3 regions of the Aneurinibacillus thermoaerophilus genome follow, and region 3 is predicted to be linked to each of the others. Evidence: riboswitches for the same ligand, from Rfam matches in the RefSeq annotation. Region 3 holds a riboswitch; each other region holds the start of a gene.

Region 1 (7,591 bases), 350 kb from region 3:
ATTAACATCTTTATATCCACGTAGCACGCCCTGGATCGGAGCGGCGACGGCATCAGATAACTGGAAGAAAAGCGCGTATATTAGAAATTGCATGGTTAATTCAAGCACTTCAGCATCGGTTGTATACAGTCCAGCGACTTGTTCGTTAAAGAAAAACAGCAGACAAGCGCAAACAAGCGCCATCGTCACGGCCATACCTATCCCAAGATAGCTATACTGTACCGCGTCTTTAAAGCGCCGTGCCCCTACTTCGAACCCAACCGCGATCGTTAGGGCCATCGCAATGCTCATTGGCACCATATACAGACACGACGCGAAATTCATGGCCGCTTGATGCGCTGCGATCGTCACCGTACTGAACTCGCTCATCAAAAGCGTAACGGCCGCAAAAATACTTGTTTCAAAAAAAATCGAAAAGCCAATCGGGATTCCGATCTTGAGTTGCTCTTTCCACGCAGAGAACGCCACGCGGTAAAAGCAGCGAAAGATACGGTAGCTAGCAAACGGGGACATCCGGTGAATAACATATATACTTAAAAACGCGATGCACCAATACGTAATCGCGGATGCATATCCTGCTCCTACCCCGCCGAGACGCGGAAACCCAAACTTTCCGTAAATGAACACATAGTTGAGCGCCACGTTTATGGGCAGCGAAATTAACATGATGAGCATCGTTACACGCGTATAGCCAAGGGCATCAATAAAACAGCGAAACACCATAGATATGAACAGCGGCGCGATGCCAAAGCCAATAGCTATCAGATAATGATAAGCGATATCGCGCACGGTGGGCTCCAGTTCCATCATGTCAAGGATGGGCCTGAGCGTAAACGAACCGGCAATGAAAACAACAATAGACAACGCGAGTGCCAAGTAAGCCCCCTGTATGACTGTGAACGGCATGCGCTCTGTACTTCTGGCCCCGGCTAATTGAGCGATAATCGGTGTTATGGCCAGCATAATTCCGCTTAAGCCTGTATAGACCGGCATCCAGATACTGGAACCAATTGCAACGCCCGCCAGATCATTTGGGCTGGCGTGGCCAGACATGACTGTGTCAAAAAAATTCATCGCATATAGTGATAATTGTGTAATTAAAATTGGAAGCAGAATCACCAGAAGCTGCCGCGTTTTTTCCCTTACAGAATATGTTTCTCTCATCTTTTTTTCTCCTATGTTTATTTTTTGGAATGTCGCAAAATAAACAATGATACAATATCACACAATAACAAATACTGTAAATCAAAACCTTTTACGCACGAAAAAAGAGCATAAAACGAAATATGCCCTTTCCTTACTTTTTTACTTATGTACTTTCCCATTCCTTTTTAGATCAAGCGATTTCATTATAACCATTACAATGCATTTAATCAATACTTTCTATATATACTATTTATTTTATTTTTTAGAAATATTTACATAGGAATAATAGGCTTTCTATTTATCAAGGGATCATTTCTAAAGCAGGAAAAAAGGGTGCCCCATCACCTCTGGGACACCTTCTTCTTCCTCCTGCTAAATTTTGAAGTTGCCGAGCTTGCTTTGCAATGAATGGGCCCGTGCTTGCAGTTCTTTGATAGCATTTGCGCTCTCTTCCATTGACGCTAACTGCTCCTGGGAGCTAGCTGCTATTTTTCTTGTATTCTCAAGGGATTCCGAGGCGATCTGTACCGTTTCTTCCGCCGATGCAGATACTTGCTGAGCACTTGCGGATACCTGTTGTGTTACAGCGGAAACCGCCTGGATTTTTTGTGAAATATCGTCGATGAGACTGAGAATATTTTCAAACGCTTGACCAGCTTCATTTACGACCTCTGTTCCGGCCTGTACTTCCGCCGCCATCTGATTCATCGCTTCCACTGATTTAATCGAATCTTCGCAAATGGCATGCAATGAGCCTGCAATTTTGCTTGCAGAAGCGGCCGATTGTTCGGCAAGCTTGCGCACTTCGTCCGCTACTACCGCGAATCCGCGGCCATATTCTCCAGCGCGGGCCGCCTCAATCGCTGCATTAAGCGCGAGTAGATTAATTTGATCGGCTATGCTCGTAATCAATTCCACTACATGGCCAATTTGGTTTGTGCGCTCGTTTGTTTGCTTTACAAGTACCGTCGAATGGGAAAGTGAAGCAGAAATCGAATCCATTTGCAATACGGCTTTTTGAATCCGATCGTTACCGTCATTCGCTTCCTGTGCCGCTTTGACGGATTGTTCGGCAACAGCAACAGCTGATTCGCTAATGTGCTGGATGCCCGAGGCGATTTCTCCCATAGCTTGTGCGTTCTCTTCCGCAGCTTGCGACACTGTTTGGTTGCCAGATACAATTTCTTCAGTCGCCGCTACCATTTGGTGTGCCATCTCCGTTGTCAGTTGCGCGTTGGCGGATAAGGTCTCGGATGAATCCACCACATGGTTTGATGTAGCCGACAATTGTGAAATCATATCTTTAAGCTGCTGGCTCATATGGTTAAAGCTGGTCGCAAGCTGCCCAAGTTCATCGTTGTTTGCAATTTTTATTTCATCGCGCAAATCGCCAGCTGCCACTTTTTGTGTATGTTGGACGAGGAGCTGTATCGGTTTTATGATTTTTCTCGCTATCGAATAGCCAGCGGCAAAACCGAAAACGATAAGTGCCAGTGTAAGCAAGATGCTAATACCAATAATGTAGCGATTCAACTTCTTGACAAACTCTGCGTTCATATCAATGCCGATGATCATATCCGTTCCCGCAAGACGGGTGAAGACCGATTTATGTACACCATAGCTGTCCTCGTATACCTCGCTAAACTGCACGGTTCCCGGGTTGTCAAACGCTCTTTCCATCCCTGCGGTGAACGTGTAGTCCGCGTTTCGTTTTTCAGCGGCTCCGCTCAGCGCAACGATATAGGCTTTATCTTTTTTTCCGAGCACATACACATATTCGGCACCCATGTCCTGTTTTTGTTCATTTAAGAAAGCCAGCAGGCTAGCATAGGCCGAGTCTGAGCCTGCGTCCGAACGAGTAGCCAGCGTCTTGTCCAAATTCCGCTCAAGTTCCCGGATATTGGTTTGCAGCGTGTTCTCGAACTGGGGCAAAACGTATTGATTAACAATCCACATGGAAAGCTCATAAGAAACAAAGCTGAAGATGATAGATAATACGAGAATGCAACCTGCAAAATAGGCGGTAATTTTTTTACCGAGGGAGCTTTTTGTTTTAAACATAGGTCTTTTCCCTCGCATTTCGCATTGTGTCTACGCATGCCACACGTTTCGCCAAAAATTCAACAATTTCGTCCAACGTTTCTACCGTTGTATAAGGAGAAATCGAAAAAAACTTAGCAGCGTAAACAGGTACACGTTTTGAAACATCGGATGCATCGACTAAGCATTGCCTTGTTGTATCGCCGAAAAACACGTGCTCACGGTGTTTGCCTAATTCTTCAAATATTGGGTAGTTCCATTCGTTGTTCTGTTTAATCTGCTTGCCTGTAAGTTTCCCTGCTCTTTCTTTGTGCCACTCCGCCTGTTCTGGATAAAACCGGAAAGTCGTAATCGGTCCAGGATTATTCTCATTTGTAACAGCCACATTCGAAAAACGGGCCAATAGCCTGTCGCGGAACGCCATATTCACCCGCACATAATTGGCAAGGATTTGGCGGTAGCCATCCACGCCGAACGCCAACAGTGCCGCGTATATCGCGATCGAACTGGCCATACGCGAGCATTCCAGCGTGTAGCTTGTGTGATAACTGCCATAGCCCCGGTTGCCCACATATGGTGTTTCGAACTCATGCAAATCAAGCAGCCCAATATCTTTTCCGTTTTTCACAAGGAACAGGCTCGTAAGATACGGCGTTTGTCCGAGCTTTTGAAAATCGAAGCAGAGACTGTCAGCCAGATGTAAATGCTGCATTTTTTCGCGGATTTGCAGTAAGTTCTCGCACAAAGGCTGTTCGAGTTGAAGCGGATTGCGCGCAAAATCGTAGTCGTTAAACAGGCAATAGAATCCGCCTAGCGCCGAATCGGCGTGGATATGCGCCGGATGGAGCCCGTATCGATTCGTAATTGCATCGGCTGTTTCTTTAATCGCTTTTATATCGTCAATTCCGAATGAATCCGTGGCCCCTGTCGTGGCGACGATGTATATGGGGATACCTCCCTGCTGAATAACACGTTCCATTTTTTCGCGCAAATCATCTGTATTCATAGCGTGCGTTAGCGGATCGGCTTTGACCGTAATCAAATGGTTACTGCCGATGCCGGTCGCCTCCATGGATTTAAAAAGGCTATAATGCGCGTTTTCTGAAGCAAAGCAGTACAAATTGCCAGGCACGCCCTTTTCTTTAGCATCCGGGAATTGCTTGGCGATAGCGAGGCGCAGCCCTGAGAATACGGCTCCTTGCCCGCCCCATGTCGTGTATCCCCATGATTTTGTAGCGTCATAACCCGCCAGTTTGGACATCATGGCGATGACTTTTACTTCTGCCTCCGCGCCAGCCGGTCCGTATACATCCCATAAATTGTTGCCATTTAACAATGTAGTAAGTAAAGAGCCCAGAATACCTGGAATACTTGCCATAGGCAATACATTACTTACGAAATTTCTTGTATGATACGGATGTCCTTTGGCTAACCCGAGAAGTTCTTCAACGACTTTATCCAATGCTATTCCGCGCTCTGGAACCTGCGCGCAGTCTATAATATCCTTGTAAAACTCTCCTGTCCTCTCCTGCATCGATCCTAGTGTTGCGCGTTGTGGGTCTTTCAGGCGATCAAGCCCCTCCACAATGTTTTGCATGAATTGAAGTAGCACCTGCCGACGTTCTTTGTTTCCATCTTCGCTTGGAAACAAAGCTTGTATGTCTTTCATCTTCATGTTTATCCCCCATTCCCTTTGCTTGATTTTCTTATTTTTTTAATACTAAAAGAAAAAGGCCATCCATATTCTTTAGAATAGCCTGTGCCAATATGCAGTACACCCGATTTGTAAACCTTTGATAAGATGATAGAATGCTTTTACTAACGGCACTTATGTGCGCTACAATTTTGGCAACCGGCTGTCATAGTTTTGCAACCTTAGACCCTTGGCTTTACGTCTCTACCTTTCGATAGATTTGCCTTTTTCAGATTAGAATAGGTTGGTTCTACCAGGATTATTTTACTAATATAACTTTATAAATCAACCATCTTTCCTGTTTTTGTATTATTAAAAATATTAAACCGTATCTTGTGAATATGAAGAGAAGCTCATAAAAGTACTAGTTATTTCGGGAGATTTCCTAAGTTCATCGCGGCTTATCAAAACGGAGAACAGAAAAAATAAAAAAGATAACATCCATACATTTTTTATTCATAACCTTTTATTATTTACTCACATAACAATAAAGCCATTCCGTGGATGGGAACGGCTGCTTTGATTACGATGGAAAGGCTATAAATATTGAACGAAGGAGCACTTTCTATAAAACTGATGATTATGTTATGCTTATATAACAGTATATCTTTATATAACACTTAATAAGGAGTTATCCGTTATGCAAATAAAAGTGAACCGGCAGCTTCCTGTTCCGTTGGCCAAGCAAATTTATCAAGCGATTGTGGACCGTATCCAGTCGGAGTTGTTGGAAGAAGGCACACGTCTCCCTTCTGTCCGTGCGCTGGCTAAACAGATTCATGTAAGTTTCATGACAGTCGTTCAAGCGTATGATGCGCTTGAAGAAGATGGATATATTATACGTATTCAAGGAAAAGGCACATTTGTACGGACAAAAGCGGCGGATACAACGCCGAAAAAAGAGCTGCCAAAAAAAGAGTCGCCGTTTGATTGGCAACTGTCGGTTCCCGACTATTTGCCACGAGCGCAGTTTTCACGCTATCACCAGGTATCGGCCCGCTATGAATTTTTTTCTTCTACGATTGACCCCGGGCTTTTGCCAAACCGGTACTTGGAAAAAGAAATTCAGCGCATTCTTGCTGAGGAGCCGAGAATTCTTTCCACGTACAGCGACGTTCAGGGTGACTTGCCGCTGCGTCAAGAACTAACTGTTTATTTACGGGATAAGCAAATTCAAGTAACACCGGAAGAAATTTTAATTACGAATGGAACACAACAGGGCATTGATCTCGTGGCTCGGACGTTTGTCGGCCCAGGGGATATCGTCATTACCGAGGCGCCTACCTACCCTGCGGCGATTGATGTATTCCGCTGGCGCGGGGCTACCATTCTTCCCGTGCCTGTAGATAAGGATGGAATGCGAGTAGATATGCTGGCGGCGCTATGTGAGAAATACAAGCCAAAGCTTATTTATACGATGCCAACCTTTCATAATCCAACCGGAACGGTGATGAGTATCGAGCGACGACGCCAGTTGCTTGACATTGCCTATGAGACACAGAGCATCATCCTAGAGGATGATCCGTGGAGCGAAATTTATTATGAGAATAAGCCCCCGTCTTCGCTAAAAAGCATGGACCCGCTCGGCCATGTGATTTATTTGAAAGGCCTTAGTAAAATACTCGCTCCCGGTTGCCGGATTGGCGTGCTGGTCGCTTCTGGCACAATTTTTCATAGATTGGTCGCAGCTAAAGGCAATATGGATCTTGGCAGCCCGCTATTGACGCAAAAAGCGGTGCTCCCGCTGCTTTATTCGGAACGGATGCGCAACCATGTTAAAAAATTGCGCATTGCTCTGCAACTTCGCCGCGATATGATGATTGAATTGCTGGCGAAGCATATGCCGGAAGGGATTAGCTGGCTTACACCCAGAGGCGGAGTAAATTTATGGCTTTCGCTTCCTCCGCATGTGGATACGGAAGACTTTCTTATGTATGCCAGCAACTATCAGCTTACATTTCTCCCCGGAGCGGCCTGCTATCCGATTGAGTCGAAACACCATTTCCTAAGACTCAGTTTTTCGTTTATGAATGAACCATTGCTTGCAGAGGGCGTTAAAGAATTGTGCCGGGCGACTGCGGCGTTTATTGAGGCGACGGTCACTTACAGAAAAACGCCTGTTGTATAAAAACGGCAAGCGCCCGCCGCTTCCAGCGTTTTCGCTTGCCGTCTTAAGCAATTTTAATTTATTGGGCAACGGCCGCTTCCTGTGTCCGGTACTCCCTGACCATTTCTAAGAAATAAGCGTGCATACGTTTGTCATCTGTAAGTTCGGGATGAAAGGAAGCACAGAGCAAATGCCCTTGGCGGGCGGCGACGATTTCGTCTTTATATCGCGCCAAGATGTCGACTTCTTCCCCTACTTCGCGGATAAGCGGAGCACGGATAAACACAGCGCGGAAATCTTCGGCAATACCTGCCACCGGAAGATCGGTTTCAAAACTTTCGCGCTGGCGTCCGAACGCGTTGCGTGCCACTTTTATATCCATCAGTCCAAGGTGTGTCCAGTCCTGCCCTTCAATTTCTCCGGCGAGAATAATCATTCCGGCGCATGTGCCGAACAAAGGCTTTTTCTGTGCAGAAAATTCTTTAAGCGCTACGTCAAATCCGTACTTTTTCATCAGTTTGCCAATGGCTGTGCTTTCGCCGCCCGGAATGACCAAGCCGTCCAGTTCTGCTAGTTGTTCTACTCTTTTGACGGCGATCGCTTCC
Region 2 (7,591 bases), 680 kb from region 3:
TGTTAATATGTTTTACATTTATTATCATGTTTATGGGGCTCTCTTGACAAAGGTGGTCCATCTCCATGAAAGCGGCAATCATATCCATTGAAAACTAATGAAAACGTACATCATGCTATTTATTCTTACTATTTTGTCGTTTTTCACTGTTTTTCATTACTATTGACCTACATGACTTTTTATCAGGACGTTAAGCCAGAGCCTAGTGTGCCGAATATGGACTTTAGCAATGATATGCACCTTGACTGGAATGCGTTGAATCTTGCAAGAGATGTGGTCTCGTATTTTGACAGCTTCCCGTAGTTCGGCATAAACACCGGTCGGAAAATGGGTGCGGAGTACCGTCCAGCTTTTATGAGATGTGCGATTACACGTGCATTCTTCGGATCGTTCTGCGTTGGCGAATATTTCATTCATTACAGGAATGCTCCTTTTATATGAAAGATACTTTTTATAGATAAAAAAGCAGAAGCGATTCATCTCCCACCTATAGAGAAAAGGAATTTTTCGCTACTTTATGTTAAATCACACTATACCAGGAAAAGTATTTACTACACAATATTTTCCTGATATATATATAAGTAACCATTAAAAAAATAGGTGCTGCCTATTTTTTTTTTAGTTGTTGCTTAAAAAGGAACGAAAAGAAAAATGTTTGAAAACATCACTTCAACAACGAACGAAGTAGAAGAGTAAGAATTTATACTTAAGATGGGGGGAAGGCTTGTTGGATCTAAAAGAGTTGATTCGTTTTCTTAATAAATTAGAGGAAAATCATATATTCTATAAGTTAGGTAAAGTGAGGAATGAAGCAATTATGGTTGAGGTAGCCGTTCCAGGTCAACGGTGGGAAATAGAGTTTATGGAAGATGGTACAGTAGAAGTTGAAAAATTCATTAGTAATGGAGAGATTTATGATAGTAAAGAGTTAAAGTTTCTGTTTGAAAATTTCAGTGATTAATTTGGATAACAAGAATAAATTTTAATTCTATTCCATAAGCATCCTATTCCAATTTGGAACAGGATGCTTTTGTTATATTTGGTTAAAAAATACATACAAGTTAAAGTTATGTAAATTAATGTTGCTTATAAATAGGTGAAAAGAATTATGTGTTAGTTGAAGATATTAATAAGGATCTACATGACATGGGGAACTAAGGGCAAACGAATCTCGACAGTTGTTCCTTCTTTTTCTTTTGACTGTATCAGAATACTTCCTCGCATTTCCTCAACTAACCTTTTACATATGGACAAACCTAATCCCGTTCCGTCTTCTTTCGTTGTAAAAAAGGGCTCAAAAATTTTATTTATGTGATTTTCCGGAATCCCTATTCCATTATCGACAAAAGTTAAAATCGCTTCTTTGCTGTCTATCGAAGGATACAAATTGATGAGTAAGAGTCCTCCAGGATGTAGCGCAGAGATACTGTTTTTGATAATGTTAAGCATGATTTGTTCGATATATGAAGAGATTCCATAGGTGAAAAGAGTAGTTGATGGCAGAGATAAATGAAGAGTAACGTTCTTTTCTAATGCAAAGCATGCAGCTAACGCATGAATTTTTTGGAAAATTTGATTGATATTTACTTTTTCCCAGCTTCTTTTTCTACTGTCTCCTTTACGCGCTAACAAAAGGAAATCATACACCAGGTTTTCGATTTTTGTAATTTCGTTAATGCAAATATCGATGTAATTCAAAAAATTATTTGTATTTGCTGTTTTATTAAGGACCATTCGTTTCATCAGTTGTTGAAAACCTTTAATACTGCAAAGCGGATTTCTGATTTCATGAGCCATGCCCGCTGCCATTTGCCCCATAATTGATAGTTTTTGATTATGCAAATAATGGATTTGTTTATCTTTTGCAGAAAGGAAGCCGTTGACACAACTGTTAAATCTCGCATTTAGAATTTCAAAAAGCCTAGAGATCAGAAAAGAGCGTTCTTCTGGTTTGGAGAGATGAACATTAATTAAAGAACAAACATAATCAAAAGAATGTATTCGAATACTATGTGTTAGCTGGAGGAATGTTTCTCGATTCATTTCTTTTACTTCTCCAAAATAAAGCCCTACTTCATAGCCTGTTTTCTCCAGCTGTTGTAGCGCTTCTATATATTCCTCATTCTCTTTAAATAATATTCTCGCCACAGTAGTATATATTGAATATAAAGAAGTTCTATAGGCTTCAAGGTCTTCAATAACTTTATGGAAGTTTTCAGTTTTTTGTAGCATATTTTGAATATGCGCTTCGATCATGTTTGGAACTTTTTCGATAATTAAATACAACAATTTTTCTTTATCCTTATGTGTTTCAATCATTCGTTTTCCTTCCTCAGTAAGTATGAATTTTTTAAAATGGGTATTTAGAGATGAAAATAGCAGCATTATTTCCACCGTATCCATGAGAAGTAACAACAAAACTGTCAACTTCCGTTTGAATGGTATCATATACAATAGACAGTTCCGGATAATCCTCTCGAACCGCATTCACTGTACTAGGAATGAAATTCCGTTCCATTCCAATAAGAGAAGAAATCATTTGTGCTCCTGCACTTGCTCCAAACGTATGACCGGTTATACTTTTTATAGAAGTAATAGGAACATCTTTACCAAACAACTGCATATGGTTGATAGCTTCAATCCTATCGTTTTCTTTCATTCCAAGTGCCTGGCTATTGACATATGTAGGCTTTCTATGTTTAGTTACCTTTTCTAAATCACGAAGCAAATGTTTCCCTTCGCTGTCTGAAAAAAATATTCCTTTTCCATCGTTTGATGTACTGACCTCGTCAATGACACCTAAAATCTTTGTTCCCCTTTTCAGAGCGCTCGATTCTCTTTCAAGCACTAATACGCTTGCTCCTTCAGCGATGACAAATCCTCCGCTCTTTTTTGAAAATGGAACGCCCATCATATGTAGCTCTTTGTCTTGTGATAAACATCTTATTTTTCCGAAGGCATATATCACTGTTTTAGAAATAGGCGCATCGGCCCCCCCTACGATGCAGATGTCTAACTCGCCAGAACGCAAATACATAATGGCATCCTGGATGGCATCAATGCTTGCTGCGCATCCTGTGGCTACGGTTCTCGTAACTCCATTTACCCCTAGAAACTCTGCTATTGAAGAAGCTAAGCTATGATAATGGACGATCCCACATCCACTGACAGGCATATCTTTCAGATTATTCTGTTGGGCAAGAACGACAATCTCATCGTATCCTAGGGTTCCCCCTAAAGCCGTTCCGAGGAAAATTCCTGTTTTATATTGATCTAAATGGATATTTCCTGTCATTTGTAGCGCTTCCTTTGCGGCTGACATAGCCAGAAGACTGATCCTAGGGTATCTTCTATACTTTTTATTCTGTATTTCTGCTAATCTATCATGTACAACCCCGAATGCGATATTTTTTCCTTCCGTTCCTTCTCCTATGTAAAGGTCTAGAGCGCTTTTTCCCGTTAAAAGAGTATCGGCAAAGTGATTTACATTATATCCACCTGGAACTTTGATTCCATATCCTGTGATAACGACTTTCTCCCCTTTCACATATTATTCCTCCTTTGGAATTTAAATAAAATATACATAAATTTTATCTAAGAAAATAAGATCAGTAAACGATAATTTGGAACCCCATTTATCACTCACCATTTGTCCCCTTGAGTACATATTTGCATAGGATGGTCTATGTTTATAAATGTTACGAAGTAGACATAAAACTATTTTGAGTTAACCGCTCAATGATTTAGGGGGTATATGGTGCTGTTATATCTTTGATTAAATTAATCCGGGGATAAATGGCCTGATTTTTGATTGGATGGGCGCTGTTTTGAAATAGGGGGAGTATGATGATAGTATCAGAAGATAAGCGAAGGGGCCGTGTCAGATAGGTGCAATTTTTGCATGTCTTTATACCTATTATCGCTTTGTTTTTAGTGATAATATATTCCTGCTGAAAAAGGTAAACTTATTGAAAGATAAGGACGCAAAACTATAGGGGCTTCTATCTTTAAGATATGCCAGCCAGTTGCCAGGAGGAATATATGAGAAGAAAAATGTATCGAGTTGTTGATGCGATAGTGGATTTTTATAAACTTCTAGAGAAACACCATGATGAGTCACAGCATTATTATATCTTTACTAGTTTTTTTAAAGGTCTGCTTAGAGAGAAAGCGATTGGGGAAACATTACCAATAATAGAACTAATCACTATTCTTAAACATGAAAAACCAACCATATTTTTTACGATGAAAAAACAGAAGGAACATTGGTTAGATATCATTAGTAGTGTTGAATTGGATATTGAAGAAGCAAAAGAGAGAATTAAGCGTATGATAGACGAAAATAGTTTGAGATAAAATGTTAGAATGCCTACCATTGGAATTAGATTTCTCTGTAGTGTCATGTTAAAACATTGTCGGGGTATTTAGAGGAAGAGTGCAGCAAAAATAATAATGCCCCGCTGCCCATTTGGGTGGCGAGGCTTTGCTCTATAACCATCGGTATCAGCTACAGCTATCTTTTTTCTACATGATTCATTTTTTCCCGTCACATAAAGACGGTTATCATCTAGAGCGAAACTTTCAGCCCTGGGTGCTTTTGTAGAATGCAGCTGCTATTTCCATATCCTTTGTAGTTTGAACACTTCTTGTATATATCCATATGTTGAAACGGGTGACATAATCATTTGATAAAAAAGAACAAATAAAAGAAAACCGAGAAAGTTTTTACGAACTTTTAAATGTAAGGAGGTAAAAACATATTTTTTTTGAAAGAAATAAAGGAAACTATAGCTTATTAAAGTGAGAGGTAAAACGAGTAATGTCATAGGTCCAACAATCCAATAGTAACCGAACCATGCAAGAACAAGGCCAGGAATCCAAAAGAATGTGTATGCAAAGTCCAAATAAGGCATAATCAAATTAATAAAGGTTAAGTATTTTGTATATAGCTGGGGTTGTTCCCAGGGTTTAATTTCCTTTAGCCCTTCAATCATTCCTCTAGCCCAACGAGAGCGTTGACGAACAAAGTGTTTCAAACTGGTAGGTACTTCTGTAAAAGCTACTGCTAATGGTTCAAAATAAACTTTCCACCCTTTTTGTAAAAGTCTCCATGTTAAGACAATGTCCTCACCGATTGCATTAGGCCATCCCCCGATTTCTTTGAGGCATGAAGTTTTGTATATGCTATAGGCTCCTTGTGCAACAAGTGTTCCCTGATATAAACCCTGAAGCCGTTTAATAGAAGCAATTCCTAAAAAATAATCCCATTCCTGTATCTTTGTCCATATATTATCTCGACTATTTTTAACAAGAATAGAGCCTGCCACTGCACATATCTCTTCTGAACTACTTTTTATTCTGGCTACGATATAACGAATAGCGGATGGATGCAATAATGTATCTGCATCTAGTGTAATTACATATGGAGTCGTAACATATTGTAGTCCTTTGTTTAAAGCATGAAACTTTCCAGGATGCTCTTCGTGAAAAATTGCAATATCCAAGTCTAGTTCCTGTTTTGCTTTTAGTATTTCGGAAACAGTATTATCAGTTGAACCGTTATCAATAATCATCGTAGTTATTTTACCTTTATAATCTTGCTTTGAAAGATATCTTAATGTATTAAATATTTTTTCTTCTTCATTATAAGCAGCTATTAGAACGGTTACAGAATCGGTGGAAAACTCATTCTTGAACGGCGGCTGTCGATCAAAGACTAAGCTTGCAACAAGAAAAGCGTTCATATATCCTGGAATATATGAAATTCCTATAATAATGAGCAGAGCGAAAGGAAAAGAAATAATACTTGATAAATCCTTTAACCAAGGCATGGAAATATAAATGGAAAAGCACATCCACAAAAAAGCGATAAAATGACTTAGCCAAAATTTTGTACTTACAGGAATGTAAATTTTTTTTATTGTTTTAGTATTTGTATTAGAATGAATGTCTGGATGCATAGTACCTCTTGTAGGAAAACTTTATTTTTTATCTAATGAACTTGTTGAATCATTCTCAATCAGAAAAAACAAAAATTCGCCATTTTCTTATATGATGTAAGTACGATCAAACAACCATAAGAAAGGCGAACATACATAATCATACCACTTTATATTGAAAAAGAAAACCCATTCCTTATCTTTCATAACTTGTGGCTCAGCAGAACCGCTAAGGAAGATGGGGCGGCCTACAGCACCGAGATATACAGCGAAGAAGAAAGCGCTTGTGATTGTGGTGGTCATTAGTGCTGATTTACGAGCTGCTTTTGTACTTGGATTTGTATAGAAGCGGAGCAGAATGAACGTAGCCATTTCACTAATAAGCAGGAATTTTGAGTGATTTAGCGTAACTATTAAAAAGGGAAAAACTAAATGATTCAAAGTTCTAGTTGGGAGGTATTCGTCAATATTCTTCCGGGTAGAGACAGAGATGAAAAAGACAAACGTTCCGTTTATTTTACAGACCCTGATGGACATAAATTCGAACTTCACACAGGTAACTTGAATGACCGATTATCTTATTACAGAAGTGAAAAGTATCATATGGAATTTTTTGGTTTGTAAAAGATAGAACAGCGGTAGTATGGAACAAGAACGTTTTATTCTCCGTCCGTAGACTTTCTAGAAAATCTGTGTAAAAATGAACTAACGAACGTTAGGGAGGTGAACGGGAGATGACGATCCATCGCATAAAAAAGGTCGCTCTCGCTCATTTTGCCAGACATGGGTATGAAGGGGCTTCCCTTGCACATATTGCTGATGAGGTGGGGATAAAAAAGCCATCGATCTATGCACATTTTAAAGGAAAAGACGATCTTTTTCTAAAGGTGATCGAGGATGTTATTAGTGATGAAGCGGAGTTTGTAACTCATTTTTTTGCGCGTCATGCAAACATTCCTTTACACGAGCGTTTGTATAACTTTTTGAGCCAGTATAAAGCACGGTATGAGCATGATGACAGAACGAAATTTTTGCTACGCATCACATTTTTTCCGCCAACCCACTTGTACGATGAAGTCATGCACGATGTTTACATTTATCTGGATAAACTCGAAGGTCTTCTTATTCCGGTGTTTGAAAAAGCGATAGAGGAAGGCGAGATTCGTTCTGTCGGTGCGGAGCGGGCCGCTGTCGCGTTCATGGGTTTGCTTGACGGGCTCCTCGTGGAAATGTTATATGGCGGAACGGAACGATTCATAAGAAGGTTACATGCTTCCTGGTATTTGTATTGGCGCGGATTATCTATATGAATAATAAAGAAAAACACAGGAGAGGCAATGGAATGAACCGAAACTGGATATTGGTATTGATTGCCGGCTTTTTTGAAGTCGCATGGGTTATCGGACTCAAGCATGCTTATAATTTTTGGACATGGGTTGGGACGATAATAGCTATTTACGTTAGTTTTGATTTGTTGATTCGCTCCTCAAGCAGACTGCCGGTTGGCACCGTATACGCCGTTTTTACAGGAATCGGAACGGCTGGAACCGTAATCATGGAGATGCTTGTGTTTGGCGAACCGTTTCAATGGGTGAAAGTGTTGCTTATTTTATTATTATTGATAGGCGTAATTGGGCTGAAGGTTGTTACGA
Region 3 (7,591 bases):
CAATTGCCATATTACTTGGATTATTTAGCTTAGGAATAACAGATATACGAATTGGTCCGAAGGCTCCGGAATTTTTAACACCAGGTGTATTAAACTTCTTGCAAAAAACATTTAATCTAAAGTTAATTGGGGACCCTCAAGAAGATTTGGCTGAAATGCTAGACTGAATTGAACGTAATGACTGTGCACCATATCCGACGATTAAGAGATCGGTCTTTCTACAATACCATGGTGCACTCTTTTCTTTCTGTTAACTCGGAATAGTTGAAACTTATTTGTAAATGGTCATATGAACCCAGTTATCAAGACGAAGTTATGCTATGCCGCTACATCTCAATTATTTTTCCTACGAGCAACACTTCACAAACGCCGTATGCGAAACCACACACGACGTTTGTTGGTGAACTTTTAGTTGCAAATCCCTATCTAAGCACAACCTATACAAAAAGTTAAGTGATTGGCTTACTAAAGAGTTTTATTGGTTACCATCTTTAATGTTAGGTTACCGACTTTAATGTCAAACAACATCAAAACCATAAGTTCAAATAACCCTAATTGCCTTCTATTCCACCGTCAAACTCTTGGCCAGGTTCCGAGGGCGGTCGACATCATGACCACGTACCGTGCCGGCGTAGTATGCGAGAAGTTGCAGCGGAATCGCCGCCAGAATCGGCAACAACAACGAATGCGTGGACGGAATGTACATCACCTCATCTACCTCATCTGCGAGCACATCGTCACCTACTGTTGTAATCCCGACCACAAACGCGTCCCGTGCCTTTACTTCCTTAATATTGCTCACCGTCTTATCAAACACACGCGCCTGTGTCGCTAACGCGATCACAGGCACGCCCGGCGTAATCAGCGCCATCGTTCCATGCTTCATCTCGCCCGCCGCGTATGCGTCCGCGTGAATGTAAGCCACTTCCTGCAATTTCAACGCTCCTTCCAGTGCCAACACATAATCCAATCCGCGTCCGATTAAAAATAGATGCTCCTGATCATACGTCAGCTGGGCAAACTGATCAATCGCATCATGCGTCATAATGAGCGTCGAATCAACGTCACCCGGCAAGCGTTCCAGCGCCTGAAGCAGTTCCGAAACCTCTTCTTTTCTAGCGCTTCCCATCCTTTGCGCCATCCAAATCGCCAAAAGAATAAGCGCCGTGATTTGTGATGTATATGCTTTCGTAGATGCGACCGCAAACTCCGGCCCCGCTTTCGTCAGCAACGTACAATCTGCCTTCCGAGAGAGCGTACTACCAGCAGTATTTGTAATCGCCAGCGTCGAGCAACCATGCTTCTTCGCTTCGCGCAATGCTGATAACGTGTCCGCAGTCTCACCTGACTGACTCAACAAAATCACCAGATTCCGCTCGTCAAGCGTCCCGTGCTCATGGATAAATTCGGATGAATAAGACACTTCCACCGGCAAATCAAGCAACTGCTCCAGCGCTTTTTTGCCGATAACTCCCGCATGATTGGATGTCCCGCTCGCTACAATATCAACTTTACGCAAATTTTTCAGCTTTTCCACTGTCCATATTTGTGCAAGCTCCGGGAGATCCACCCCTTCCGGCGTCAACCGTCCCGTCAGCATATCCTCCAATGCTTTCGGCTGATCGAAAATCTCCTTCATCATATAATGTTTGTAATCGTGCAACAGCACATCATAAACCGTTTCGTCCGCCAGCGAATAGTGCGGCGTCACTTCTGTTCCGTCCAGCCGCTTTACCGTCGCTTTGCCCGGTGTCAAAATCGCAATTTCTCCGTTTTTAATTGGATAAATCTCCCTTGTGTACGGCAATAGGGCGGGAATATCCGAAGCCAAAAACGCTTCCTTCCTGCCCACTCCGAGCACGAGCGGATTATCCTGAGAGACAGCGATAATGGTATCCGGCTGCGCTTCGGACATAATGGCAAGCGCAAACGAACCCTTCAGCATAGGTAACACTTTCCGTACCGTCTCCTCTAGGTCACCTGTATCGTATTCTTCCAGCAAATGTGGAATTACTTCTGTGTCCGTTTCTGTTTTAAATGTATGCCCCTGTGCCATAAGAGAGCGCCTTACTTGCGGATAGTTCTCGATAATACCGTTATGTACGACCACGAAACGGCGATCGCAGCCGGTCAAAGGATGGGAGTTCGCTTCCGAAGGTTTGCCATGCGTCGCCCAGCGCGTATGGCCGATGCCAATCGTACCGTGCATAACGGGCTCACGCAGCAAATGCGCGCGCAAATCTTTAACCCGGCCCACCGTTTTCCGAATCTCGACATGCTGCTGGTTGGAAATCGCAATACCTGCTGAATCATATCCTCGATAATCAAGCGTATCCAAGCAATCCAGCAAAATCGGCACAGCACTCCGGTTTCCCAAAAAACCCACAATGCCACTCATACGTTTCCATCCTTTCCTTTGTGCCTCGTCTTTCCATTATACCGGATTCAAAACACTGAATCTAGCGAATGAAACTACTTATGTCAAGAATTCTCACATAAAAACTAAGGATGTGTGAACGAAAAAAGCGCCCGAAGTGAAAAGAACAGGCGCATTTTTTGGAGTCAAAGCCTATATATTCACATTCTTTTTTCGTAAATAGAAAAATAGGGCGGGAACCGCTCCAAGCAATAAACATACGATCAAAAACACCATTCCGCTCATGACGATAACATTGTAATCCATACAGCAGCGACCTCCTTTGATTTATGACTTAAGCAGCTACCGTATATGGCCATATACATTAGAATTGATACATACGTATTCTTTTACGGTTCGAAGGAAAAGCCAAGGGGATAACCCACAATACAAATGTCAATATATCAACCAAAATATATAGCTTTCTCAAAAGAAGTATGCATCTATATTGTAAAAACTACATATTAAAGATGAGTTACAAAATTATGATCAAACTATGATCTTGCCACCTTTTTAACGACAAAAAATGACTTTTTCAGCAAAAAGCTCCGATAAAGCTGAAGCTTACATTTTTATTCATGGCGCGGATATTTGCTTTGCGACTCACCGCCTGGCTGCCGTTTATCGAGACGTACCGCCTGAGTATCGGTATAGCTAGCAAATTCGCTATCCTGTTTTCCAGGCGTCGCTTGAGTGCTTTGTTGTCGCTTATGATCCAACGTTATATTGTATTTCACTCTTTTGGACATAATAGCCACCTCCTTCTATAGCTTGTCCTTTCCTCCTGCCATTATTCTCATTGTATAATTGTATAATTTTCCATCTTTTATGAATTTTTTATTGACTTAACATAAAATGTTTGTATAATCTGAGCATAGATAAGCGTAGAGCACTTAAAATCCGGAGGAATTTTTATGTATTCAGATAAAAGACTTTTCTCTTCACTGTTTTTGATGCAACTGCTTTCTTCATTTCTTGTACTTGCCGGTCATTACACTGCGGATGTCGACGATTACATTGAGTGGACATTCTGGGAGACAGCTTTGAACCAGATTAGCCGTTACGGGACAGTGATTTTAGCAATTATTACTGGTTTTTTTACTGCACACAGTCTGGATGGAAAAAAATTTTCAGGCACACGCTTTTTTAAAGGAAAGCTAAAATACATCTATTTTCCTTTTCTGTTTGCCAGTGTGCTGTACTTTATTATTATGAAAAAGGGCATACCGACAAACGAAAAAGACTGGCAGGATGTTTTGACCGGTCAAACCGCAGGGCACCTGTACTTTATTTTTATGCTTTGCCAGTATTATGTATTCGCTTATCTTTTCCGCCGCTTAATTATGAAGAAAAACATTCTGTTGGTTATCACCCTTTTCTTTGTCATACAATATATGTATATTCATATAATTGCACATGGCTGGTTTGGTCTAGGTATACGTCATTTTTTACCGACTTGGATTTTTACATTGTATTTAGGACACTTACTGTACTGGTATCGTAAACCGATGTTTATGTTTATGGAAAAGCATAAAATTGTTCTTATTGGATTATTGGTTCTATCCGGATTTACTATGTACTTTTTCGTTATGTCATCTAAACTATATACAGCTAACCATCTAATATTTGTCTTAGCAACATTTGCGCTGCTCGTCTCCAGCGCGGCGATATTGCATTATATTGTGGATGCGTTGCACCTGCGCTTTCAGAAAGGTTTAACATTCTATATCTATTTACTACATCCAGCATTTATTATATACGCTAACAAGTTTATGGAAACGAACTTTACCATTGAATGGATTTTTCATCACAAAGCTATATCCGCGCTGTATATGCTGAGCATCTATGCAGTTACATTCGCTGTGTCGGCGATTTGTGCCCAATTGGTAAACCGCGGTTTCAGCTGGCTGACAAGCCAAAAACAAAAAAAAGCCACAAATGCAATTGGTGCGAGGAAACTTGATGGATAGACGATGCGCCACAAAACAAATCCTCCTGGAAAATTGCAGGAGGATTTGTTTTGTCGTACATTCTACACCCAAAGCAGGGCATTCGCCGTTTTTAATGAAATCTAATTTGCATCCCGTCTTCTATCCCATCGTCTATTTCGTAATGGTTTTCTGTTAAATATTCCTGAAACATTGTGTGCAACTGCCGTTCAATGAGACGATTGTTCTCCACCATTAATGCCTGCACAGCTTCTTTCATTTCTTCGATCGTAAAAGCGGCGGAAAGCCGTTCCGCGATTTGCTTGTTCGTAAGTCCAATGGCCACGGCTATCACCTCCGTTTTTACTGTACCCGAATCACATAAGAACCATCCGTGTTTTTATTAATACGTAGTATTTTAATACTTTAAACAACAGAAAATAAAAAGTTCTCCCCCTTGAGAGAACTTTTTATCATATAAGCAAAAAATAATGAATAGAACTAAAAATTCAGATAATACCATTGGAGTCCATTTTTTCAAAAAGCCAAAAGACAACGTGCGTGTTTATCCACTATTTATTTTGCGCCAGTGAATATTTTCCTTCCTTAAATTCGCGAACCCAGCGATAAATGATGCGGGAGTTTAAGCGATGTCTACGCGCGACTATACTTAAACTTTCTACCTCTAAAGCCTCTTTCACTACTTGATGTTTGAATTGGATAGAATATTGTCGTTTCATCTTTCGTCTCCTTTTTGTGTTTTTTTGAAAAGAAAATAAAAAAGGGCTCTTTCGTGCGCGAAACAGCCGTGGTTATATGCCTATTCATTTATTTATAACCCCAGCTTTTCGGCAACCCGGCTGCCATGGTTTATGCCAGCATAAACGGTAGGCCCGTGGCTTTGCGTCCCCACTTTTCAGTGGGTTTGCCATTATCGAAGCATGCATTTATATAACTTTACAGTCATTTATTACTATAACAAATTTATCAGTATTTGTCGATTATCATAGCTATAATGTTAAAAAAAATTAATATTATAGGCCTTATAGTCCAAAGTATGCATAAAAAAGATAGAATTGCAAGGAAAGGAAATGAATATTTTCTCTCATATTTTTTTTCATCCACACATATGACATAATTGCTCTTTGCAAAACATGTTTTGGTGTAGGGCCAAATATAAGGTAAAATATATAGAAAGTGGAGGAAAATAAGGTTGAAACAAACATTGGAATATATGAAGAGCCTAATATATGAATGCAACATATTTAGTACATAGAAAGGGAGAAGAGAAGATGACAACGCAAACAAACAAGATAAAGCTAAAAACCACCGCACTTATTCTCGCAGCTGGTATCATGGCTGCTTCCGCGCCTCCGGCCTACGCGCTGGACGCATCTGGTATATTTACCGACGTGCCGCGCGACCATTGGGCCTGGAAAAATGGAACCCTTCCCTGGGCGGCACAGGCCGGAATACTGAATGAAAAGCAGACCGAAACCTTTAATCCCGGCGAAGTGATTACAGAAGCTGAGTTTCTTACGATGATGATGCGCCTATTCCCTGACACGCGGGACAAGCTGGGAACAGGAACAACAGAGGAAGTATACGCGCTCGCGCGTGAATATAATCTTCCGGCAGCAGGCATAAACGATCCGGCCAAACGCGCTGACGCGCTGACACGTATCCAAGTTGCGCGCCTTTTCTCCGCTGCCGGCGGCCACCATTACGATGACGAAGGCGCTATCGCTTACATGTATGAGCACGGCATTACGAAAGGCATGGATGGTGAATCAACCATCGCAGGATACGGAAGTTCCCAAAAAGTCAGCCGAGTGGAAGCGGTTCAATTTCTAAAAATGGCCCACGACACTGGCATCGCATCCACCATGCAAAAAATGCCGGAACAACCGTCTTACAATCCTGCTGTCACCCGTTTCATTAGCAGCAGCCCTGAAACAGTAGTCGCAAACTTGCACAAAGCACAAAATGCTATCCTTCCCAAGCGGGGCCAAATTCGAGATTACAATGCGATCAATTTCTGGGCAAAACGTTTATATGAAACGTTTCAAAAAATAGAAGTGACGCATGACGGGACATTGCGCATCTACCTGCCTTCCCTTTCGGAACATCAAACGCTTATTTATCATGTTGCTTCAGACAAATGGTACAGCGGAGAAATTGCCGGAAATGCCCGGTCAAACGTACCTGCTTATCTGGAATTTCCAGCAAGCGCCGATTGGAGCGTTATGCTTATGGCCAAAGATCAAGGTACGATTGTCGGGGATATGTACTATGACACAGCTTCACAAACAATTGAAATCAACAACATTGTGATCCAAAAACACGTAAAAAAATAAGAGGGCCCATCGCCCTCTTTCTTTTTATTCTTCTTGTGACGGTGATAAAAGGTAGGCAAGTAGCTTTTCTTTCACATAGCCAAGTTTTTGTGAATTCCCATCATGGAAAAAGGCATCGATCGCTCCTTCCCCATCGTATACAAACACGCTTGGGTGTTCCGCACCCACAAGGCGACCTAGGTCAAGATACTCGTTTAATGCTCGCACGTATTTCGGATCCTCAAGCAGCTTCCAGTTCCACTCCAGCATCGTACCGGCTCCTGTTTGCCGAGCAATCGTATTTGTCTCTCCTAGCATATCCATGCCTGTGAAATTGTCTTTGCTGAAGTAATGGTTCGGCTGCATCCAGGCGAAGTCAAATCCGAGCGTTCTCCATTGTTCGGCACCTGCTGCCTGGAAATATGGCGCCCAATAAAATTTATATCCCTTCTTGCGCACGATTGTGCCGATTTCTTTCACAAACTCACGGTCTGAATCAGGAACGATTTCATTCGTCCAATAAAAGCCCACAAGCCGCAGCGCTTGTGGATTTTTTGCGTTCCACTGAGCAATGATCCGATCCATATACCCTTCCACCAGCGCGGTGCGCTGCACCGGATGCACCGTTCCTATCGGGTTCGGCAAACCGATGATAACATTTGTACGGTATGTAGAATCTTCCATATAAGCACGCGCTTTCAACGTTGCCTTCTCCAGCAAATCTACCTCTTTGCCAGGCGCGAAAATTTCTTCTACATACTTAGTAAGCGTCTCAGATGGATTCCCTTTCGTCGTATCGAACGTTTCAAAGCTATAGCCACGCTGTTCCTTGCCGACTGGACGAATAATAAACGTGTCAAAGAGCCAGTGCGGTTTTCCGTGCCATTCGACCACCATGCGCTTAAATAAAT

The links. Region 3 has a riboswitch for cyclic di-GMP ahead of K3F53_RS07445 (transposase). Riboswitches for the same ligand answer to the same signal wherever they lie in the genome.
Region 1: it holds a riboswitch for cyclic di-GMP, as region 3 does, so the genes downstream of both, K3F53_RS09135 (pyridoxal phosphate-dependent decarboxylase family protein) here and K3F53_RS07445 (transposase) in region 3, are expected to answer to the same signal.
Region 2: it holds a riboswitch for cyclic di-GMP, as region 3 does, so the genes downstream of both, K3F53_RS10790 (hypothetical protein) here and K3F53_RS07445 (transposase) in region 3, are expected to answer to the same signal.

The regions. Positions count from the first base shown of each region.
Region 1 is NZ_CP080764.1:1,744,138-1,751,728, reverse strand. Features, by position in the region: gene K3F53_RS09145 (MATE family efflux transporter) at 1-1,164, opposite strand, end outside; gene K3F53_RS09140 (methyl-accepting chemotaxis protein) at 1,519-3,207, opposite strand; gene K3F53_RS09135 (pyridoxal phosphate-dependent decarboxylase family protein) at 3,200-4,855, opposite strand; cyclic di-GMP riboswitch class I at 5,031-5,114, opposite strand; gene pdxR (MocR-like pyridoxine biosynthesis transcription factor PdxR) at 5,520-7,007, shown strand; gene pdxT (pyridoxal 5'-phosphate synthase glutaminase subunit PdxT) at 7,066-7,591, opposite strand, start outside.
Region 2 is NZ_CP080764.1:2,082,357-2,089,947, reverse strand. Features, by position in the region: partial or broken gene K3F53_RS19425 (IS110 family transposase) at 268-404, opposite strand; gene K3F53_RS10805 (hypothetical protein) at 728-961, shown strand; gene K3F53_RS10800 (sensor histidine kinase) at 1,138-2,319, opposite strand; gene K3F53_RS10795 (beta-ketoacyl synthase N-terminal-like domain-containing protein) at 2,351-3,547, opposite strand; cyclic di-GMP riboswitch class I at 3,949-4,033, shown strand; gene K3F53_RS10790 (hypothetical protein) at 4,042-4,356, shown strand; gene K3F53_RS10785 (glycosyltransferase family 2 protein) at 4,614-5,960, opposite strand; partial or broken gene K3F53_RS10780 (metallothiol transferase FosB) at 6,402-6,563, shown strand; gene K3F53_RS10775 (TetR/AcrR family transcriptional regulator) at 6,674-7,249, shown strand; gene K3F53_RS10770 (DMT family transporter) at 7,282-7,591, shown strand, end outside.
Region 3 is NZ_CP080764.1:1,397,478-1,405,068, reverse strand. Features, by position in the region: gene hcp (hydroxylamine reductase) at 1-167, shown strand, start outside; gene glmS (glutamine--fructose-6-phosphate transaminase (isomerizing)) at 563-2,398, opposite strand; gene K3F53_RS07460 (hypothetical protein) at 2,989-3,165, opposite strand; gene K3F53_RS07455 (acyltransferase family protein) at 3,331-4,386, shown strand; gene K3F53_RS07450 (hypothetical protein) at 4,478-4,690, opposite strand; gene K3F53_RS07445 (transposase) at 4,917-5,084, opposite strand; cyclic di-GMP riboswitch class I at 5,192-5,284, opposite strand; gene K3F53_RS07440 (S-layer homology domain-containing protein) at 5,637-6,701, shown strand; gene K3F53_RS07435 (DUF4855 domain-containing protein) at 6,726-7,591, opposite strand, start outside.